Regions from separate parts of the Streptomyces sp. NPDC052064 genome, predicted to be linked through region 1. Evidence: riboswitches for the same ligand, from Rfam matches in the RefSeq annotation. Region 1 holds a riboswitch; each other region holds the start of a gene.
What was found. A riboswitch is a leader RNA that binds a small molecule or an ion and turns the genes downstream of it on or off. The one in region 1 is predicted to bind cyclic di-AMP.
Positions count from the first base shown of each region.

Region 1 (7,058 bases):
GTGCAGTTGCGCGTGCACGACGAGCGGGGCGAGTGGGTCGGCAGCGCCGGGGTGCGCAAGCTGGGCGAGAGCGCCAAACCGCCGACCAACGGGCGGTTCCGGATCGGCAGCACCACCAAGGCCTTCACCGCGACCGTGGTGCTGCGACTCGTGGCCGAGGGCAAGATCGGGCTGGACAGCCCAGCGGATGACTACCTGCCCCGGTTCGGGCTGGACCGGCGGATCACGGTACGGATGCTGCTGCAGCACACCAGCGGGCTGTTCAACTACACCGGCGAGTACTACGACGACGGGACGGTCGCGCCGGGGATCCCCTGGCAGGGGCAGGAGTACGTGGACAACCAGTTCCACACCTACCAACCGGAGGAGCTGGTACGGCTGGCGTTGTCCAAGCCGGCGCGCTTCGAGCCGGGGACGGACTGGAGCTACTCCAACACCAACTACGTACTGGCCAAGTTGCTGATCGAGGAGGTCACCGGCCGTTCGTTGGCCGAGGAGCTGCATCGGCTGATTTTGCAGCCACTGGGAATGTCGGGCACCGTGGCGCCGGGCGCCTCGCCGGAGATCCCCGAGCCGCACGCTCACGGCTACTACCGGTACGAGCACGCCGGCCAGTGGAAGGTGGTCGATGTCACCCGCTTCAACGTCTCCTGGATCTCCGCCGCCGGTGACATGATCTCGACCACCGAGGATCTCCACCTGTTCTTCTCCGCGCTGATGAGCGGCAAGCTCCTGCCGGACTCACTGCTTGCCGAGATGCGCACGCCGCATCCCAAGGCCGGCTACGGCCTGGGGTTGTTCGTGGAGGAGACGGACGGCGGCGGCACCATCTTCAACCACAACGGCGGCTTTTTCGGTTGGGGGGCTCTGATGTACAGCACACCCGACGGCGGTACGACCCTGACCGCCTCCCTGACCACCGGGGACGCCGAGCTCGACTTCGCCGCCACGGCCGAGGCGTTCCAGAAGGCGCAGCAGAGGCTCGTCAAGGAGGTGTTCCGCGGCGGGCAGGCCGAGGTCGCTGACAAGACCGAGCCGGCTCAATGAACAGGCAGGACACGAACCGGCTCACGCCGGGCTCACCGAGCTCGACGTGAGCGGATCAGCGGTGGCCGTGGGGCACTTCCAGGTCAGGACCGCCACGCGCATATGGCCTGTCAGATCGTCGAGCCGTTCATCGTCCCGTCCGAGGGGTGGAGAAGACGGCACTCACCAAGCGCGTGACGCCCGAGCACATGGAACTACTGTGTCGCGTCATGACAGTCCTGATCATCGGTGGTAGCGGGTTCCTGGGCGCTGAACTGGTCCGCCGGTCGGCAGCGGCCGGGCACGCGACGGCCGCGACCTTCGCGACCAGGCCCGGCACCACCCCCGGGGTCGCATGGCACGCCCTCGACCTGCGGGACCCCCAGCGCGTCGAAGCAGTCGGGGCTGAGGTCCGCCCGCGCCTCGTCGTCAACGCGACGAGCAGCGAATCCGACTGGGCGGTCACCGCCGAGGGCCCTGTCCGCATGGCGATGGCTGCGGTGAAGTACGGCTGCCGCCTGGTCCATGTATCCAGCGACGCAGTGTTCTCCGGCGCACGCGTCCACTACGACGAGGACTGCCCGCCCGATCCTGTCACCCCCTACGGCGCGGCCAAGGCCGCAGCGGAGACAGGGGTTCGCCTCGTACACCCGGATGCCGTTGTCGCTCGCACCTCGCTGATCATCGGCGACCGGCAGTCCGTGCACGTACGCATGGTGCACGACCTCGTGGCCGGTACCCGAAACGGCGTCCTGTTCACCGACGACGTCCGCTGTCCCGTCCATGTGGCCGACCTGGCCGCCGCCCTGCTGGAACTCGCGGGCTGCGACGCACACGGCGTACACCATCTGGCAGGGTCCGACGCCGTGAGCCGCCACGAGCTCGGAACCCTTGTAGCCAGGCGCGACGGGCTCGACGTCTCCCGGCTGCCCGTGGGCCTGCGGGCCGAAAGCGCGCTCCCCGGGGCCCTCGACGTCCGCCTCGACAGCCGCGCCACCCAGCGCAAGCTGCACACCACGTTGCGCGGCGCCCGCCAGTTCCTCGCGGTGGGAGCTTGAGCGCGAAGCGGCGCGCTCACCAGGGCGGCCACGACGGGCCCGCACCCGCCGACGGCGAGAAGGGGACGTGTCGGGGGGTGTCCGCCCGCAGCGGTTGGCGCGTCAGCGGACAGTCAGTCGGTACTCGACCCCATCGCGCCGTTCCGAGGACGGACACCCCCCGGCGCGGCCCCGACCCACCACCACCGCGAAGGCGCTACGCGCACCCCACCGCACCCGCGCAGGCCGCCGCAGGCACCCGCACGGCACCCGCGCAGGCCGCCGCAGGCGCCCGCACCGCACCCCCGCAGGCCGCCGCAGGCACCCGCACCCGTCCCCCTACGCCACCGAAGCGATCCGCATCCTGATGTCCTCCGGCGACAGAGCCCCCTTGGCCGTCACGTGATCCCCCGACGACTCCCCACGCAGCCGCCGTCCGATCCACGGCACCAGAAACTCCCGCGCCCAGTGCACATTGTCCCGCCGAACCTCAAGCGGCCCCCGCGCCGGCAGCGGTGGCCACGGTTGCTCCGGGTCGGCCGGAACCTCCAGCCCGAGCACCTGCCCCGCACGGAGCGCCACCCGCGTGTGCCCCTCGGGCGACAGGTGCAGCCGGTCGGCGTCCCATGCCCTGCGGTCCTGGACACTGCGCAGGGACCACAGGTCGAGCACCGGGCAGCCGTACCGGTCGGCGATGGCCCGGACATGCCCGTTGTACGTCGCGATCTTGCCCCGCAGGTGCTTGAGCACGGGCATCCCACGGGTGTCGAACCCGGTCGTCACCATCACCGTGCCGGCCACGGCGGTGAGCCGCACAAGGGCCCGCTCGAAACGCTCGGCCACCTCGTCCGGGTCGGTACCGGGCCGGAGGATGTCGTTGCCCCCGGCGCAGAACGAGACGAGGTCCGGGGCCATTTCGGCGGCCCGCGGAACCTGGTCCGCCACGATCTGGTCGAGGAGCTTCCCGCGCACGGCGAGGTTGGTGTACTGGAAGTCGCCTTCGGGCCGGCGGTCGGCGAGCAGGACGGCGAACCGGTCGGCCCAGCCGACGAACGCCCCGTCGGGGCCGGGATCACCGACGCCCTCGGTGAAGCTGTCCCCCACCGCCACGTACGACCCGATCACTGCTCTGCTGTCACTCTTCGAATCGTCTGCCACAGCCGCTCATGATTCACCCTCCAATGTGACCTACGCGACCGTAGGCAGGGGTTGACGGGCGGTGAGATAAGCCACTCCCAAAGTGTTCGCCAACTCCGGAATACGTCACCCGTCAGCGATGTTGGGGAGTCAGTCGCCATACCCGGAAGCCCGTGATCCGGAAGTGGCTCCACACGGTCCGGAAGGCGAAGTGCCCGCCGGTGTACGGCCGCGGGTCTGCGTAGTCGAAGACGAGGCGCCCGTTGTTCCACCACCTGACCGTCGAGCCGTCGGAGACGATCCGGACCCGATTGGGCTCGTTGGGGACCAGCAGCGGCTCGGTGTAGTCGTAGATCAAGGGCCGGACGCCGGGCTCGCCGACGTACCGCCGCAGCCGGGTCGTGGTGTTGTAGTTGGCGCCGTAACCGGAGTAGTACGTCGTCAGGTGGTCGTACTCCTCCAGCGCCCCACCCCGCGGCGTGGCGAAGAGGTCGCCCGGGGAGCGCACGTCGGTCGCGTTCCAGAAGTTGTTGAGATCCGAGACCCGGTCGTTGACCCCGCCCTCGGAGACAGGCGTGGCGGTGTACTCGAGGACGTAAGGGCCTTCGAGCCGCCGCCTGAACCACACGGTCGCCCCGCTCGGCACGTCGATCTCCAGAACGCCGCGAGAGGCGGTGACGGTGCCGCCGCCCTGGAGTTCGGTCGCCCACTGGGCGAGGCCGTGGCAGAAGTCGTCGTGGGCGACGAGGCGGCGGTGCCGGGGCGCGGCGTACGCGGCGCCCGTCGGAACGAGGGCCGTCAGGGCGGCTCCGGCGGACAGGGCTGCGAACGCTCTGCGAGTGGTCGGCACGGGACACGTCTCCTTGGGGGATCCGCCTGGAAGGCTCTAGAAAGCGCTTGCGCTCCGGACGGGATCACTGTCTCCCAACTGCCGCCCGCTGTCGATCCCTTGGGATGACCGGAAGGTGCGCACACACCGAAGGCCGGACCCGGGGATCGGGGTCCGGCCAACGGTCGCGTGTCAGGCAGGTGGTCGTGCGGTCGGTCAGCCGACGGAGATGCCGTGCGAGCGCAGGTAGGCGACCGGGTCCACGTCCGAGCCGTAGTCCGGCGTGGTGCGGATCTCGAAGTGCAGGTGCGGTCCGGTCACGTTGCCGGTGGCACCGGAGAGGCCGATCTGCTGTCCGGCGCTCACGGTCTGGCCGGCCGAGACGGAGAGCGAGGACAGGTGGGCGTACTGCGCGTAGTTGCCGTCGTTCAGCTTGATGACGACCTGGTTGCCGTACGCGCCGCCCCAGCCCGCGGAGACGACCGTGCCCGCGCCGACGGCCTTGAGCGAGGTGCCGGTCGGGACGACGAAGTCGACACCGGTGTGGTAGCCGCTGGACCACATGCTGCCGGACATGCGGTACGGGGTGCCGACGGTGGCGCCGTCCACCGGGAGGCTGTAGCCGCTGGAGGTCGCGGCGGCCGGCTTGGCGGCAGCCGGCTTCGAGGACGACCCGGAGGCGGACGACTTCGAAGCCGAGGACTTGGAAGCCGAGGGCTTCGACGGCTTGAGGGCCGAGGACTTCGACGAGGACGGGGACGAAGACTTGGACTCGCCCGCCGCCTTCTTGCCGATCGACAGCTTCAGGCCCGGGTGGATCAGCGACGGGTCGTCGCCGACGGCGTCCCGGTTGTCCGAGTAGAGCTTCTTCCAGCCGCCGCTGACGTTCTGATCGTCGGCGATCTTCGCGAGATAGTCACCGGCCTGCACGGTGTACGTGCGGGCGCCCGTGGCCTTCTCGGCGGCCTCCTTCTCGGCGACCGGAGCGGACTGGACGGCCTTTTCCGGAGCCGACTGCGGGGTGGCGGCGTGGGCACCGGCGGCCCCCATGAGCGGAAGGGCGAGAGCCGCCCCGCCGGTTCCGGCGACGGCGATGGAGCGGGTGAAACGCTGGGTCTTCGGGCGGCGGTGCTTACCCTTCGCGGGCATGGCGAATTCCTCTCCGTCGCCTGCGAGGTGAGCTGTCGGGTGCGGGCTGGAGATGCCCGGCCGCGCCGAGGCGCGGCTTAACCCCAAGCCGTTCCGGGAACCGGAACAGGCGTCTTACCTGTGGGTCCCCCGCTCCTGCCGTACGTCGGGTCAGTGTGTGGGGCTCCGGGCGGCGGCAGGATTAGGCGTCCGTCCGGATTGGTGTGGAACGTAAGCGACCAAGACGCAAAGGGACAAGCTTGCGGTTGCCTGTGACAGCGTTTTTCTTGACGCATCGGCACATTTTCCGTCACGGAGCGTGGATTTCCGATCTCCCGCTTTCCTCAATGCCCCTGAACAGCACCAAAATTACGTGCACATGGCAACAACACATCGTCACGAATATGACGATGCTCACGCACCCCGACCTCGTTTCCTTTACGATCGGGGCACGTTATGTCGAAATAACCAAAGCGCTCCCTATTCGGGCAGAACGGCTACTTACGCTTAAGCCGGACGACGGTGGCGTCCAGATCTCCGCGCAGGCCGACCCGCAGCCCGTGATGGAGCAGCACGGCACCCCGGTGAACTTCGCCCGTTTCGAGGCATTCGTACGATGCCGTGGGGTCGAGGCCCCGCAGCCGGAGCGCCGGAACGGGCTCGCCGTAGCGCTGCGCCTGGAGCCAGGCGAGGACGACAACCTCGTCGCCGAGGGCGTACTGCACGGCGCTCAGGCCGCCCTCCGGCGGACGCAGCCGGTACAGGTCGCCGCGCTGCACCACAGGCCGGATCTCCTTGTAGAGCTCCACCCAGTCCCGCGCCTCGGCGAGCTCCGCCTCCGTCCACTTCGTGAGGTCGCCACCGACCCCGAGCACCCCGGCCATGGCACTGACGAACCGGAACCGCAGGGAACTGGCCCGCTGGTTGAGCATGGCGTTCGGACTGTCGGTGACCCAGGCGGCCATGACCCGTGCCGGATGGATCTGACTGAAGCCGTACTGGATGGCGAGCCGGTCGAGCGGGTCGGTGTTGTCCGAGGTCCACACCTGGTCCGTGCGGCTCAGCGCGCCGAGATCGATCCGGCCGCCGCCGCCCGAGCAGGACTCGAAGGCCACCCCGGGATGGGCGACCCGCAGCCGGTCCAGCAGGGCGTACAGGCCGTGGACGTGGTCGACCCACAGCCGCTGCGGGTAGGGGTCGTCCGGCCAGCCGGCGTCGGTGAAGCAGCGGTTGAAGTCCCACTTGACGTAGTCGATCGGGGCGCTGGAGAGGAGACCGTCGAGCCGCTCCCAGAGGTACTCCTGGACATCCTCGCGAGCCAGGTTCAGTACGAGCTGATTGCGGAACTCTGTACGCTTTCGTCCCGGTTGATACTGCACCCATTCCGGATGCGCGCGGTACAGGTCGCTGTCCGGGTTGACCATCTCCGGCTCGACCCAGATCCCGAACCGCATGCCGAGGCCGTGCACGTGGTCGGCGAGCGGCTTGAGGCCGCCCGGGAAGCGGTCGGGGTTCGGGGTCCAGTCGCCGAGCCCGGCCCGGTCGCTGGTGCGCGCCCCGAACCAGCCGTCGTCGACCACGAACAGCTCGACGCCCATGGCGGCGGCCCGCTCGGCGAGCGCCCGCTGCTGCTCCTCCGAGATGTCGAACTCGGTGGCCTCCCAGGAGTTGAACAGCACCGGCCGGTCCTGGTCGGCGTCCGGGATCACGTACGCCCGCTGGTAGGCGTGCCAGGCGCGGCTCGCCCCGCCGAAGCCACCGTCGCTCCAGAGCCCGGCGAAGACGGGGGTCGTGTACGACTCCCCCGTGCCGAGCATCAGCAGGCCCGAGTCGTCGTACCCCGCCCCGCCGGTGATCTGCACGCGCGCGTCCGGGAGTTGGGCCACGGCGATCCGCCAGGA
Region 1 covers NZ_JBVJJE010000006.1:336,874-343,931, forward strand. The annotation lists gene ACZ6TU_RS18665 (serine hydrolase domain-containing protein) at 1-1,047, shown strand, start outside; gene ACZ6TU_RS18670 (SDR family oxidoreductase) at 1,257-2,084, shown strand; gene ACZ6TU_RS18675 (SGNH/GDSL hydrolase family protein) at 2,403-3,188, opposite strand; gene ACZ6TU_RS18680 (DUF6250 domain-containing protein) at 3,334-4,050, opposite strand; gene ACZ6TU_RS18685 (M23 family metallopeptidase) at 4,246-5,178, opposite strand; cyclic di-AMP (ydaO/yuaA leader) riboswitch at 5,183-5,337, opposite strand; gene ACZ6TU_RS18690 (alpha-galactosidase) at 5,655-7,058, opposite strand, start outside.

Region 2 (7,058 bases), on a different contig from region 1:
CCAGCCCCACGACCGGCTTCTCGGAGGTCCGGCGCGTGGAAAAACCGGACGCGCCCGACGCCGACGAACGCGAGCGGGACGACGACAGCGAGGCCGCCACCCCGGAGACCGGCCCGGAGGACGCGGGCGCGGTCGCCCCCGTCCGCTTCCACTCCAGGTACGCCGGCGGGATCTCCTCCAGGAACCGTGAGGGCGGGTTGTACGACGGCTGGCCCCAGGCGCTGCGCAGCGTGGACCGCGTCAGATACAGCCGCTCCCGCGCGCGCGTGATGCCGACGTACGCCAGGCGCCGCTCCTCCTCCAGCTCCTTGGTCTGGCCGAGGGCGCGCATGTGCGGGAAGACGCCGTCCTCCATGCCGGTCAGGAAGACGACGGGGAACTCCAGGCCCTTGGCGGTGTGCAGGGTCATCAGCGTGATGACGCCGTCGCCGTCTTCCTCGTCGGGGATCTGGTCGGAGTCGGCGACCAGCGCGACCTGTTCGAGGAAGTCGGACAGCGTGCCCCCCGGGGCGGCAGCCCCTGGTGTCACCGTGTCCTCGCCGCGCTCCTGCTCGAACTCCATGGCGACGGCGGCGAGTTCCTGGAGGTTCTCGATCCGGGTCTCGTCCTGCGGGTCGGTGGAAGCCTGCAGCTCGGCGAGGTACCCGGTGCGTTCCAGGACGGCCTCCAGCACGGTGGCCGGTCCGGCGCCGGACTCGACGATCGTACGGAGGTCCTCCATCAGTGTGTTGAACCGCTTGACGGCGTTCGTGGAGCGCGCGGCCATGCCGTATGCCTCGTCCACGCGCTTCAGTGCCTGCGGGAAGCTGATCTTCTCGCGCTGGGCGAGGGCGTCGATCATCGCCTCGGCGCGGTCGCCGATGCCCCGCTTGGGGACGTTGAGGATCCGGCGCAGCGGCACCGAGTCCTCCGGGTTGGCCAGCACGCGCAGGTAGGCCAGGACGTCCCGGACCTCCTTGCGCTCGTAGAAGCGGACGCCGCCGACGACCTTGTAGGGCAGGCCGACGCGGATGAAGATCTCTTCGAAGACACGGGACTGGGCGTTGGTGCGGTAGAAGACGGCGACGTCACCGGCCTTCGCCTCGCCGGCGTCCGTGAGCCGGTCTATCTCGTCGGCGACGAACTGCGCCTCGTCGTGCTCGGTGTCGGCGACGTAGCCGGTGATCTGGGCGCCCGTGCCCGCGTTGGTCCACAGGTTCTTGGGGCGGCGGGACTCGTTGCGCTCGATGACCGCGTTGGCCGCGCTGAGGATCGTCTGGGTGGAGCGGTAGTTCTGCTCCAGCAGGATCGTCGTCGCGTCCGGGTAGTCCTCCTCGAACTGGAGGATGTTGCGGATGGTCGCGCCGCGGAAGGCGTAGATCGACTGGTCCGCGTCACCCACCACGCACAGCTCGGCGGGCGGGACGTCGTCCGGGCCCGGCGGTACGTCGACGGGGTGCTCAAAGGTGCCGACGAGCTCCCGGACGAGGGCGTACTGGGCGTGGTTGGTGTCCTGGTACTCGTCCACCAGCACATGGCGGAAGCGGCGGCGGTAGTGCTCGGCGACGTCCGGGAAGGCGCGCAGCAGGTTGACCGTCGTCATGATCAGGTCGTCGAAGTCGAGGGCGTTCGCCTCGCGCAGCCGCGACTGGTACATCGCGTAGGCCTGGGCGAGGGTCTTCTCGAAGCCGTCGGAGGCCTGGGCGGCGAAGTCCTCCTCGTCGATCAGCTCGTTCTTCAGGTTGCTGATCTTGGCGCTGAAGGACTTCGGCGGGAAGCGCTTGGGGTCGAGGTCCAGGTCGCGGCAGACCAGGGCCATCAGGCGCTTGGAGTCGGCGGCGTCGTAGATCGAGAAGGAGGACGTGAAGCCGAGCTTCTTGCTCTCGCGCCGCAGGATGCGCACGCACGCGCTGTGGAAGGTCATCACCCACATCGCGTTCGCCCGCGGGCCGACGAGCTGCTCGACGCGCTCCTTCATCTCACCCGCGGCCTTGTTGGTGAAGGTGATCGCGAGGATCTGGCCCGGGTGCGCGCCCCGCTCGGCGAGCAGGTGGGCGATGCGGTGCGTGAGCACGCGGGTCTTGCCGGACCCGGCGCCTGCCACGATGAGCAGCGGGGAACCGGAATGGACGACGGCGGCGCGCTGGTTGTCGTTCAGCCCCTCCAGGAGGGCGGCGGTGTCCACCACCGGGCGCGGGGCGCCGTCGCGGTAGTAGGCGTCCCGGTCCGGGGGCACGTCGAACTTCCCGCCGAACAGATCGTCCGGAACCGGCTCCGGTACGTGATCGTCCTCGGGTGGCGGCGGGGGCTCGTCCGCGGGGCCCCGCTGGGCCTGGAGGTCCGCCAGGAAGCTGTCGTCAAAGAGGCTGCTCATCGCTCTCCGAGTCTAGGGCGCCCCACTGACAGCCCGCCGCCGCCCTGAGAACATCACCGAACGGACCCCCTCGTCACCCTGCATCGCCACATGATCACAGGTTGCTACGGCCGTCACATTCATGGACGACTCGTGACCAACCCCCCGAGATCGATCACTATCGGCGACGCTCTGGGATAAGGTCACGAAAATGTATCGGGCATATCACCCATCAACCTTCACAAGGGCCACACGAGTTGGCTACCGTGCGGGCAGGCCGCACGACCCCCACCGGCGAACGTCGCCGGGCCGCGCGGCCTCCGCCGAGTCCGGTGTGCCGCAGCGGCAGCCGGAGCCGGGGACCCAACCGAGAACTTTGGGGTGAATCGGCCCGCCTCCTTCACGGAGATGGCCGTAGGGCAACCCTTCCGAAGTACCCGCCCGAACCCGACAGCTAACCCGGTAGGCGGAGCATGGAAGGAGTCGCCTCCCTTGGCGTCGCACCGCAAGTCGCGTCCCGCGGGTACGCGCGTCGCAGGCATACGGACCCCCGCCCTCGCAACGGCGGCCCTCACATCCGTGGCCCTGCTGTCCCAGTCGGCCAACGCCGCCCCCGAGGCCGACGACAAGCCGAGTCTCGAGGAAGTCGAGAAGAAGGTCGACGACCTGTACCGCCAGGCCGAGTCGGCGACCGACAAGTACAACTCGGCCAAGGAGAAGACCACCAAGCAGCGCAAGCGCGTCGACACCCTCCTCGACGACGTCGCCAAGCGCACCCAGAAGCTCAACGAGGCCCGGGAGGAACTTGGTTCCTTCGCCGCCGCCCAGTACCGCACCGGCGCCTCCGCCCCGGACACGGCGACGTTCCTGCTCGCGGACACCCCGCAGGACTACTTCGACCAGACCCAGCTGATGGACCGGATGACCGGCCGCCAGAAGGTCGCGGTCGACAACTACGTCACCCAGCAGTCCGAGACGATGAAGAAGCGTCAGGAGGCCACCGAGAGCCTCGAGACGCTCACCGATACGCAGGGCGACCTGAAGACGGCCAAGGCGACCGTCCAGAGGAAGCTCGCCGACGCGCGTGAACTGCTGTCGAAGCTGACCGCCGAGGAGAAGGCGCGGCTCGCGGCGATCGAGAGGGAGAAGCAGCAGGAGGCCGCCCGCAAGGCCGCCGAGCTGGCCCGGCAGCAGGCCGCGCAGCAGAAGGCGCAGGAGGAGGCCGCCCAGCAGCAGCAGAGCGGTTCGTCCTCGTCGTCGGGTTCGTCCTCCTCCTCGACGGCCCCGGCCGACTCCTCGTACGCCACCAAGGCCGAGAAGGCGCTCGCCTTCGCCCGCGCCCAGATCGGCAAGCCGTACGTCTGGGGCGCCGTCGGCCCCGGCTCCTACGACTGCTCCGGCCTCACCCAGGCCGCGTGGAAGGCCGCGGGCGTCACCCTGCCACGCACGACCTACGACCAGGTCAACGCCGGCACCACGGTCTCCCTGGCCGCCGCCCAGCCCGGTGACCTGATCTTCTTCTACGACGACATCACCCACGTCGGCATTTACATCGGCAACGGCATGATGATCCACGCCCCGAAGCCCGGCACCTACGTGCGCGAGGAGTCGATCTACTACGACGGCGAGTCGTCGATCCACAGCGTGGTGCGGCCGGCCTGAGGGCCCGTACGGCACTGAGGGCACGCGCGCGTGAGGGCGCTCGCGCGTTTTTGAGGCGCCCGCGCGCGTGCCCCGCCGGTAACGCGCGCGGCGCCTCCTAGCATCGGCCCCATGTCCGGCCCCTCCCCCTCCACCGCCTGGTGGGCGCAGCGCGCGCCGTCCGCGAGTGCCGCCGTGCTGGCGACCGGCACCCTGGCGGTCGGTCTGGATCTGGCGGGGTACGACGTCCTCTCCCGCGTCGCCCTCGGCCTGGCCTGCGCGGCCTGGCTGATGCTCGCCGCGGACTTCACCCTGCGGCTGCTGCCGGCCGGCGGCAGGTGGCGGGCGTACGCGGGGGTGCCGGGCCTTCTGGACACCGTGGCGACGACCGCCCTCACCACGGTGGCGGCGACGGCCGTCCTCGGTACCGGCTTCTCGGCGGCCGGCTCGCAGTCTCTGGCCGCGGCACTGCTGGTACTGGCCGTACTGCTCTGGCCCGTGCCGCTCGTCCTCCCCGCGCAGGACGGGGAGCGACGCAGGCCCGGGACGGTGTTCGCGCGCTGCATGGCCACGCAGGGGCTCGCCGTGCTCGGCGCCACGCTCGCCGCGGCCGAGTCGGCGGCCTGGCTCTCGCACGCGGCGCTGGTGCTCTTCTGGCTCGGGCTCGTGCTGTACGTGCTCGCCCTGGCCCGTTTCGATGTGCGGCAGGTGGCCGAGGGGTGCGGCGACCACTGGCTCGCGGGCGGGGCGCCGGCCCTCTCGGCGCTGGCCGGGGCGCGGCTGATCAGCTCCGACAGCGCACGCCTGTACCTGTGGAACGACGACGACCGCGGTGTCCTGCGCCACGCGACCGTCGTGCTGCTCGTGCTCGCCCTGGCCTGCTGCGCCGTCCTGCTCACCGCCGAGTTCCTACGGCCCCGGCCCCGCACCGACATCCGCCGCTGGGCGACCGTGTTCACCTGGGCCAAGACGGCGGCGGCGGCACTGGCCGTCGCCGCCGTCCTCGACGTCTCCTGGCTCGACGGCCTCGGGGAGGCCCTGCTGTGGGTCGCGGTGGCCGCGTGGCTCGGGGGCACCGCCTGGGCGGTCGCCTCGGCCCGGGCCTACGTCATGCCCGGCCGGGTCAGGTCCAGAGCACGGCGATGAAGACGTTCGCCGTGGTCAGTGCCCCGACCAGGCCGAACAGGCCCTTGTCCACCTTCGCGTCGTCCCTTTTCACGTAGACCAGGCCGAGGATCACGATCAGCAGGGCCAGCTTGACGCCGATCTTGATGTTGTTCACGGACTGGTCGTCGGCCTGGTTGAGGCCGACCAGGATCACACCGGTGACCAGCATCGTCAGCGCGCCGTGCAGCATCGCGGGGGTGTAGCGGGCGGTGCCCTCGCCCATCGCCTTCATCTGGGTGAGGAAACCGCCCAGGAGGGATGCGATGCCGATGATGTGGAGGCCGACGAAGAGGTGGATGAGTACGTCCATGAGGCCGGAGCCTAATCAGGGGCTCCCGGGCCGCCGACACCGGCCCACGGATGCATATATGCGCCCCATAGCACCCGATCACCGTCATGCGCCCACGATTCGACGCATCGGTCATCACGCTGAGTGGAGCCGACGACGCCGAGGCGGGATCACGGTCGCATACGGTCACCACCGGTCCTCTCGGAACAGTTCCGCGCACCTGCCACCGGCCCGCCACCCCGGGGTTTAGCGTCCTCCACCAGGTGACCGGCTCCCCACCGCCGCCCGGGCCAGGGGCGGCAGTCGGGCACCACCGCCGAGAAGGTCCGGCGGCGGTCCGCTTCCCCTGTGCGGGCCGTCGCCGGACGCGCGCAGGCCGCTGTCCGCTCCCCTGGCGGCCGTACGCACTCACCGGCGGTCGAGGAAAGGACGTGGCCTCCAGTTGGCAGCGCACCGCAAGCCCCGACAGCGCTCGATCGGTGGCAGCAAGGCCCGTACGGCCGCCACGATCGCCCTCGCCGGCGCGGCGACGGCGACGGGCTTCGACGGAACCGGGCACGCCGAACCACAGCTCACCCCGGGCCAGGTCAAGGCCGAGGTGGACAAGCTGTACCGGGAGGCGGAGGTCGCCACCGAGAAGTACAACGGCGCGAAGGAGAAGGCCGAGGCGGCCGGGCAGCGGCTGAAGGGCCTCCAGGACCAGGCGGCGCGCAAGGAGCAAAGGCTCAACTCCGCCCGCGAGGCGCTTGGTTCGGTCGCCGCCGCGCAGTACCGCGCCGGCGGCCTCGACCCCGCGATGCAGCTCGCCCTGTCCGACGACCCCGACCGGTACCTGGAGAACGCCGAGTTCGTCGAGCGGGCCGGCAACCGGCAGAACGCCGCCGTCACGCGCGTACGCAAGCAGCTGAGGGAGATCGAGCAGCTGCGGGGCGCCGCCCACATCGAGCTGATGTCCCTGAAGTCGCGGCAGACGGAACTGAAGCGGCACAAGAAGACCGTCACCGGCAAGCTGGGTTCCGCGCGGCAGCTGCTGTCCCGGCTCAGCGCGCAGGAACGTTCCAGGCTCGGAGAATCGCCGGGCACGGACCGTGCCTCACGCTCCTCCACGGGCCCGCGCGGCACCCTGGCCGCCCCGGGATCCGCCGCGGCCGAGGCGCCCAACTCCCGTGCGGCCGCGGCCGTGTCCTACGCCTACCAGAAGCTCGGCAGCCCCTATGTCTGGGGCGCGACCGGCCCGAACGCCTTCGACTGCTCGGGCCTCGTCCAGGCCGCGTACCGCTCCGCGGGCGTCTCCCTGCCCCGCACGACGTACTCCCAGATCGACGCGGGCCGCCGCGTCTCCCGCTCCGAACTCCTCCCCGGGGACCTGGTGTTCTTCTACGCCGGCATCAGTCACGTCGGCATCTATGTGGGCAACGGCCGGATGATCCACGCCCCGAACCCGTCCGCCCCGGTCCGGGTCGCCCCGCTCGACGAGATGCCGTTCACGGGCGCCACCCGGGTGGTCTGACCGGGCGCGGCGGCAGCACCGTCGTCAGGCGGCCCGGTCTTCCCGCGTCACACCAGCCGGCGAGCCGTCGCCCACCGCGTCAGCTCGTGCCGGTTGGAGAGCTGGAGCTTGCGGAGGAC
Region 2 covers NZ_JBVJJE010000001.1:537,837-544,894, forward strand. The annotation lists gene pcrA (DNA helicase PcrA) at 1-2,353, opposite strand, end outside; cyclic di-AMP (ydaO/yuaA leader) riboswitch at 2,644-2,816, shown strand; gene ACZ6TU_RS02500 (C40 family peptidase) at 2,825-3,994, shown strand; gene ACZ6TU_RS02505 (SLAC1 family transporter) at 4,106-5,119, shown strand; gene ACZ6TU_RS02510 (hypothetical protein) at 5,097-5,450, opposite strand; gene ACZ6TU_RS02515 (C40 family peptidase) at 5,872-6,939, shown strand; gene ACZ6TU_RS02520 (LuxR C-terminal-related transcriptional regulator) at 6,987-7,058, opposite strand, start outside.
Region 2: another riboswitch for cyclic di-AMP. It lies ahead of ACZ6TU_RS02500 (C40 family peptidase); the one in region 1 lies ahead of ACZ6TU_RS18685 (M23 family metallopeptidase).

Region 3 (7,058 bases), on a different contig from region 1:
GGTCTCCGGTCCGTCCCCGGCCTCGCTGACGCGCAGGCTGAGGTCGTCCGCCGTCGAGTTGCCGGTGTAGCCGTGGTCCGCCTCGCAGTTGGGGTCGCCGCAGGCGGCCGGCTCCAGGTCGATGCGGGAGACGGCACCCCAGCCGATGGTGAGGACGACCTCGCGGGGCAGCGTGCCCGGCTTGTACGACTCCGGGTTGGCGACCACGCGGCTGACCACGATCGACGAGATACGGCTCAGCTTCACGGACTCCGTCGACGTCGTGGCGTACGGTGTCGGGGAGGTGCTGTCGGCGGCCTGTTCGTCGGTGTGGCTGACGATGAAGCGGTGGTCGGTGAGGACGAGCACCGTCACGTGCCGCCGCACCTCGTTCTGGTCGAACGTCGTCTCCTGATGGACCAGGTACGACCGAATGGGCTCGCCGCCCACGGCGGCCTCCACCGCCTCGGCCACGAGGGCCGGGTAGTAGCCGCTGCGCTCGATCGCCGCCCGCAGCCCCTGGGTCGTCGTACTGGTCTTGGCCATGACGCCCATCCTACGGGGGACCACTGACTGCGAGGCACCGCTCGCCCCCTGTCAGTACGCGGGGAGGGTCCGCGGGCCGAGGTCGTCGCGGGCGGGCGGTGGCGCGAGGCGGACGGAGGCGCCCAGGACGCTCAGGCCGTGCGAGGCGACGACGACCGGCTCCAGGGTGACCGCGACGACCTCGGGGTGGTCGTCGACCAGCCGGGACACCCGCAGCAGCAGTTCCTCCAGGGCGCCGGTGTCGGCCGGTGCGGAGCCGCGCCAGCCGAACAGCAGGGGTGCGGTGCGGATCGAGCGCACCAGCGATGTCGCCTCCTTGTCGGTGACCGGGATCAGCCGGTGGGCCGTGTCCCCGAGCAGCTGTGAGGCCGCCCCGGCGAGCCCGAAGGAGAGCACGGCTCCGGCCGCGGGGTCGATCACGGCCCGTACGACGACGTCCACGCCGCGCGGCGCCATCCGTTGCACGACAGGGCGCAGCTCCTCGGGCGCGCCGAACAGCTCGGTCAACTCGGCGTACGACCGCCGCAGTTGGTCCTCGTCGGCGAGGTCGAGGCGTACACCGCCCAGGTCGGCGCGGTGCCGCAGGTGCGGGGCGGTGGCCTTGAGGGCGACGGGGTAGCCGAGGGTGCGGGCGGCCTCGACGGCGGCGTCGGGGGTCGGGGCGGGCAGGGCGCGGTGGACATGGATGCCGTAGTGGCCGAGCAGGTCGCAGGTCTCTTCCGTGCCGAGCGTGAGTCCCTGGCCGCGTGCGAGGAGCCCGCCGATGAGCGTGGCGGCGCCCTTCTCGTCGATGTCCTCGTACTCGGGCACCCTGCCGGGGTCGGCGGCGTCGCGCCGCCACTGCGCGTAGGCGACGGCCTGTGCGAGGGCGCGGACGGCCCGTTCGGCGGCGGGGTAGGCCGGGATGAGGTGGGAGTCCTCAGAGGGTTCTCCGGGGGGCGTCGGGCGAGGGGCGACCTGAGGGCTGTCGGGGTGGGCTTGTGGCTGATTGTCCGCCTCGGCCTGCGGTGCCGTGCTCGCCGCCGCCGACAGGGCCTCTGCCAGGCCGCCCAGCTCCACGTGCACCACCAGGACCGGCTTGGCCGGGGCGGCGGCCGCCGCGGAGCGCAGCGCGTCGGCGAGGGCCGCGTCCGCGACCGAGCCCTCCCCCACCGCCGGTATGGCGGTGACGACCACCGCGTCGCATCGGTCGTCGGCCAGCGCCCGAGACAGGGCCGTGTGGAAGTCCGCGGCGGAGGCCGCCGTGGTCAGGTCCTGCGGAGGGTGCGGCCGCAGCCCCTCGGCGAGACACGCGTCGTACGTCAGCAGGCCGAGCGACTCGGAGTTGCCGAGGATCGCCACCCGGGGCCCGGCCGGCAGCGGCTGGCGGGCGAGGAGCAGCCCGGCGTCAACGAGCTCGGTGATGGTGTCGACCCGGATGACACCGGCCTGTCGCAGCAGCGCGGAGACGGTCGCGTGCGGCAGCCGGGTCGCCTGTACGGCATGCCCCTGGGGGGCCGCTCCGTGCCGGGCCCCCTGGACCACGACCAGCGGCTTCGCGGCGGCGGTCCGGCGGGCGAGGCGGGTGAACTTGCGGGGGTTGCCGATGGACTCCAGGTACATGAGGACGACGTCGGTGTCGGGGTCCTCGTACCAGTACTGGAGGACGTCGTTGCCGGAGACGTCGGCCCGGTTGCCGGAGGAGACGAAGGTGGAGACGCCGGTCACGCCCGTGACACCGCTGCCGCGCCGGTGCAGCCGGGACAGCAGGGCGATGCCGATGGCGCCGGACTGGGCGAACAGGCCGATCCGGCCCGGGCGCGGCGTCTCGGGGGCGAGGGAGGCGTTGAGCCGTACCCGCGGGGAGGTGTTGATGATGCCGAAGGCGTTCGGCCCGATGATCCGCATGCCGTACGTGCGCGCGTGCCGCACGAGGGCGCGCTGGCGTTCGCGCCCCTCGGTGCCGCTCTCGGCGTATCCGGCGGAGACCACGACCAGCCCCTGCACGCCGTGTTCACCGCACTCGGCGACGACCTCGGGGACGTGTTCGGCCGGCACGGCGACGACCGCGAGGTCGACCGGGCCGTCGATGTCCCGCACCGAGCGGTGGGCGGGCACCCTGTCGAGTTCCTTCTGCCCCTCGGGAAGTGCCCTGTTCACGGCATAGAGGCGGCCGGTGTACCCGGCGTCGCGGATGTTGCCGAGGACGCTGCGGCCCACGCCGCCCGGTGTGCGTCCCGCGCCGATGACGGCGACCGAGCCGGGCGCGAGCAGCCGCTGCACGGACCGCGCCTCGGCACGGTGCTCGCGCGCGTACTGCACGGCGAGGGAGCGGTCGGTGGGTTCGAGGTCGAACTCCAGACGGACGACGCCGTCCTCGAAGCTGCGCTTCTGGGTGTACCCGGCGTCCGTGAACACCTTGATCATCTTGTTGTTGGCGGGCAGCACCTCGGCGGCGAAACGGCGGATGCCGCGCTCGCGGGCGACGGCGGCGATGTGTTCGAGGAGAGCGGAGGCGACGCCCCGGCCCTGGTGGGCGTCCTGCACCAGGAAGGCGACCTCGGCCTCGTCGGCAGGTGCGGACGCGGGCGTTCCGTCCGCGCCGATCCGGTCGTAGCGTACGGTGGCGATGAACTCGCCGCCCACCGTGGCCGCGAGTCCCACCCGGTCCACAAAGTCGTGGTGCGTGAAGCGGTGGACGTCCTTGGCGGACAGGCGAGGGTACGGCGCGAAGAAGCGGTAGTACTTCGACTCGTCGGAGACCTGCTCGTAGAAGCTGACCAGGCGCTCGGCGTCATCAACGGTGATGGGCCGGATGCGCGCGGTGCCACCGTCGCGCAGCACCACGTCGGCTTCCCAGTGGGCGGGATACTCGTGCCGGTCCGGCGAGGTCTGCATGGGCCCCAGAGTACGGCTAGCGTCCGACAGCGGCGCGAGGCAGTCTGTGGAGGTCGTCAGTCGGGTCGAGGCCGCGATCCGACGGCACCCCGGGGCGGGACATCAGGACCGCTCCGGCGCAGCTTCACGATATGGGAAACTGGTCTAGACAACCCTGAAAACCGAAGGGCAGCAACACATGGCTGAGCGCCGCGTCAACGTCGGCTGGGCCGAGGGCCTCCACGCCCGCCCCGCCTCCATCTTCGTCCGAGCCGCCACGGCCGCAGGCGTCCCGGTGACGATCGCCAAGGCAGACGGCAACCCCGTCAACGCGGCCTCCATGCTGGCCGTCCTCGGCCTCGGTGCCCAGGGCGGCGAGGAGATCGTCCTCGCCTCCGACGCCGAGGGTGCGGACGCCGCCCTGGACCGGCTGGCGAAGCTGGTCTCGGAGGGTCTCGAGGAACTGCCCGAGACCGTCTGAGCATTCTTTCGCGCCTGATCCGGAGCGCTCTGTTCCGGTGCACCCTGAAGGGCTCGTCCGAATTCATCGGGCGAGCCCTTCGCCATTTCCGGTCGCGGGTCGTTGATTTCCCGTTCTCGGGCAGCAGAAATAATCCCCCGCGAATTACCTGCTCTTTGTATACGGCTCCCGTGTTAATGCCGCAGGCTCGCCGTGTTTACGGGATGTTGCGAGTTCCTCACACGCTCGGCCCGCTCCCCGGCGGAGCCGAAACGCAACCGGTGCGCGGCCGTCGCGCGCTCGGCGTGCAGCGCCGTGACCGCCCGCGCGCGCTCGCTGTCACCGCGCGCCACCGCGTCCACGATCGCGCCGTGCTCGGTCCAGGACTCCACGGGACCGGCCGGCGCGTCGACGGTGTACATCCAGGCGATCTTGTGGCGGAGCTGGGTGAGCATCGAGGTCAGCGCGGGGCTGCCGGAGGCCTGCGCGAGCGTCTCGTGGAACCAGCCGCCCAGGGAGCGCAGGTCGTCGCTGTTGCCCCGGCGAGCGCGCTCCTGGCCGAGCCTGACCAGGCCGCGCAGGACCTTCAGATGGGCCTCGGTGCGGCGCTGGGCGGCGCGGGCGGCGCCGAGCGGCTCCAGCAGCATCCGCATCTCCAGCAGGTCGGCGGCCTCCTGCTCGGTGGGTTCGGCGACGCACGCGCCCGCGTGTCGCCGGGTCACCACGAAGCCCTCGGCCTCCAGGGTGCGCAGGGCCTCCCGGACGGGGACGCGCGAGACACCGTAGCGGCGGGCGAGGAGTTCCTCGGTCAGCCGGCTGCCGCGCTCGTAGACACCCGCGACGATGTCGTCCCGGATGGCCGTGCACACCGAGTGCGCGGGAATACGCATGACCGACCTCCGTTTAATCCCCGTGAAACGTCGACGAGTGACGCGTGTTCCGTGACTCTATTGCAATGAGCCGGAATTTCCGACGGCGGACCGGAATCCATGGATATTTTTTGGACAGTCGGGCGTCACAAACGCCGAAAGCCCCGGCTCGGGGAGCCGGGGCCTCGGGAAGCGGTGTGCTACGCCGTCAGACGCTCACGCCGTGCGAGCGGAGGTAGGCGACGGGGTCGATGTCGGAGCCGTACTCCTGGCTCGTACGGGCCTCGAAGTGCAGGTGCGCGCCGGTGACGTTGCCGGTCGCCCCGGACAGGCCGATCTGCTGGCCGGGGGTGACCTGCTGGCCCACCGAGACGCTGATGGACGACAGGTGGCCGTACTGGGTGTAGGTGCCGTCGTTCATCTTGATGACGATCTGGTTGCCGTAGGAACCGCCCCAGCCGGCCTCGACGACCGTGCCCCTGCCGACCGCGTGGACGGAGGTGCCGCTGGCGGCGTGGAAGTCGACGCCGGTGTGGCTGCCGGAGGACCACAGGCCGCTGCTGGCCTGGTAGCCGGTGGAGACGTACGAGCCGGAGATCGGGGGCACGAAGGTGTTGAGGCGCTTGCGCTCGGCCTCGCGGGCGGCACGCTCCTTGGCCTCGCGGGCCTTCTCGGCTGCCTCCTTGGCCTCCTTGGCCGCCTCGGCGGCCCGCTTGCGGGCGGCCTCCTCGGCCTTCTTCTTGGCGGCGGCCTCCTCGGCCGCCTGCTGCTGAGCGGCGGCCTGGGCGTCGATCTGCTGGGCCACGGTGTCGCCCATGGTGACGACGGGGGTGAGACCGGTCTGCTCGGCGGCGGGTTCGGCGGCGAAGGCCGGGGCGGCCACGGTGCCGATGACGCCGGTGGTGGCGAGGGCCGCGACGCCCGCCGCGCGGGCTGTGCCGCGCTGCATACGGCTGGGACGACGGTGCTTCCCGGTGGCGCGGGTGAACGCCATGGAGTGGCTGGTCCTTTCCTTCCTTCTCGCCTACCGGGTTAGCTGACGGGTTCGGAGCAGGAAGGTCTCCTACGGACCCCCTCGCGGCTCGCGCGGGCGTCCGATTCACCCCAGGGACTGCGTTGGGTCCCCGGCTCCCCTGGCTCGCGCCGTACGGGGACTCGGCGATGACTGTCCGGTGCCGCGGGTGCGGCGCACTGCCTGACGAACAGCCCGGACGAACCTAAGCGGGGCCACTTTCAATTCCCAAACGGATCCCGGTTTTTGTAGCGCATCCCACAGGGCAGACAGGCAACCTCCGCACTAATTCGGGCATAAAGGAGCCCTGGTGCCTTAGAAGACAACCAGGGCCCCTGCGCGCGCGTGCGCCTACTCGGCGGCGACGACCGAGACTTCGCCGATGCCCAGGGCCTCGACCGGGCCCTTGATCTGCGTCGCGTCACCGACGAGGACGGTCACCAGACGGTCCATCGGGAAGGCGCTGACGGCCGCCGCGGTGGCCTCCACGGTGCCGGTCGCGGCGAGCTGCCGGTACAGCGTGGCCTGGTAGTCGTCCGGCAGGTGCTGCTCGACCTGGTCGGCCAGTGTGCTCGCGACGGCCGCCGCCGTCTCGTACTTCAGCGGCGCCACGCCGACCAGGTTCTGCACGGCGACGTCCCGCTCGGCGTCGGTCAGCCCCTCGGCGGCGAGGGTGCGCAGCACCGTCCAGAGGTCCTGGAGGGCGGGGCCGGTGTTGGGCGTGTCCACCGAGCCGCTGATGGCGAGCATCGCGGCACCGGTCCCGTCCGGGGCGGACCTGAGGACCTGGCCGAACGACCGCACCCCGTAGGTGTAGCCCTTCTCCTCGCGCAGCACACGGTCCAGGCGGGAGGTGAGGGTGCCCCCGAGGCAGTACGTGCCGAGCACCTGCGCGGGCCACACACGGTCGTGCCGGTCCGGGCCGATACGGCCGATCAGCAGCTGCGTCTGGACGGCACCGGGGCGGTCCACGATGACGACCCGGCCCGTGTCGTCGGCGGTCACCGGCGGTACCGGGCGCGGCTCGGCCGCGGAGCCGGTCCAGGCGCCCAGCGTGTCGCCGAGCAGGGCGTCGAGGTCGATGCCGGTGAGGTCGCCGACGACCACGGCGGTGGCCGTGGCGGGCCTGACGTGCTTCTCGTAGTAGGCGCGTACGGCCGCGGAGTCGATCGCGGCGACCGTCTCCTCGGTGCCCTGGCGGGGCCGCGACATGCGCGAGCCCGCCGGGAACAGCTCCTTGGAGAGCTCCTTGGCGGCACGGCGGCCGGGGTTGGCCAGCTCGTGCGGGATCTCGTCGAGGCGGTTGCGGACCAGCCGCTCGACCTCGCTGTCCGCG
Region 3 covers NZ_JBVJJE010000016.1:29,693-36,750, forward strand. The annotation lists gene ACZ6TU_RS34670 (DUF5998 family protein) at 1-534, opposite strand, end outside; gene ACZ6TU_RS34675 (bifunctional acetate--CoA ligase family protein/GNAT family N-acetyltransferase) at 577-3,402, opposite strand; gene ACZ6TU_RS34680 (HPr family phosphocarrier protein) at 3,581-3,862, shown strand; gene ACZ6TU_RS34685 (GntR family transcriptional regulator) at 4,036-4,731, opposite strand; gene ACZ6TU_RS34690 (M23 family metallopeptidase) at 4,919-5,704, opposite strand; cyclic di-AMP (ydaO/yuaA leader) riboswitch at 5,718-5,881, opposite strand; gene ACZ6TU_RS34695 (M16 family metallopeptidase) at 6,074-7,058, opposite strand, start outside.
Region 3: another riboswitch for cyclic di-AMP. It lies ahead of ACZ6TU_RS34690 (M23 family metallopeptidase); the one in region 1 lies ahead of ACZ6TU_RS18685 (M23 family metallopeptidase).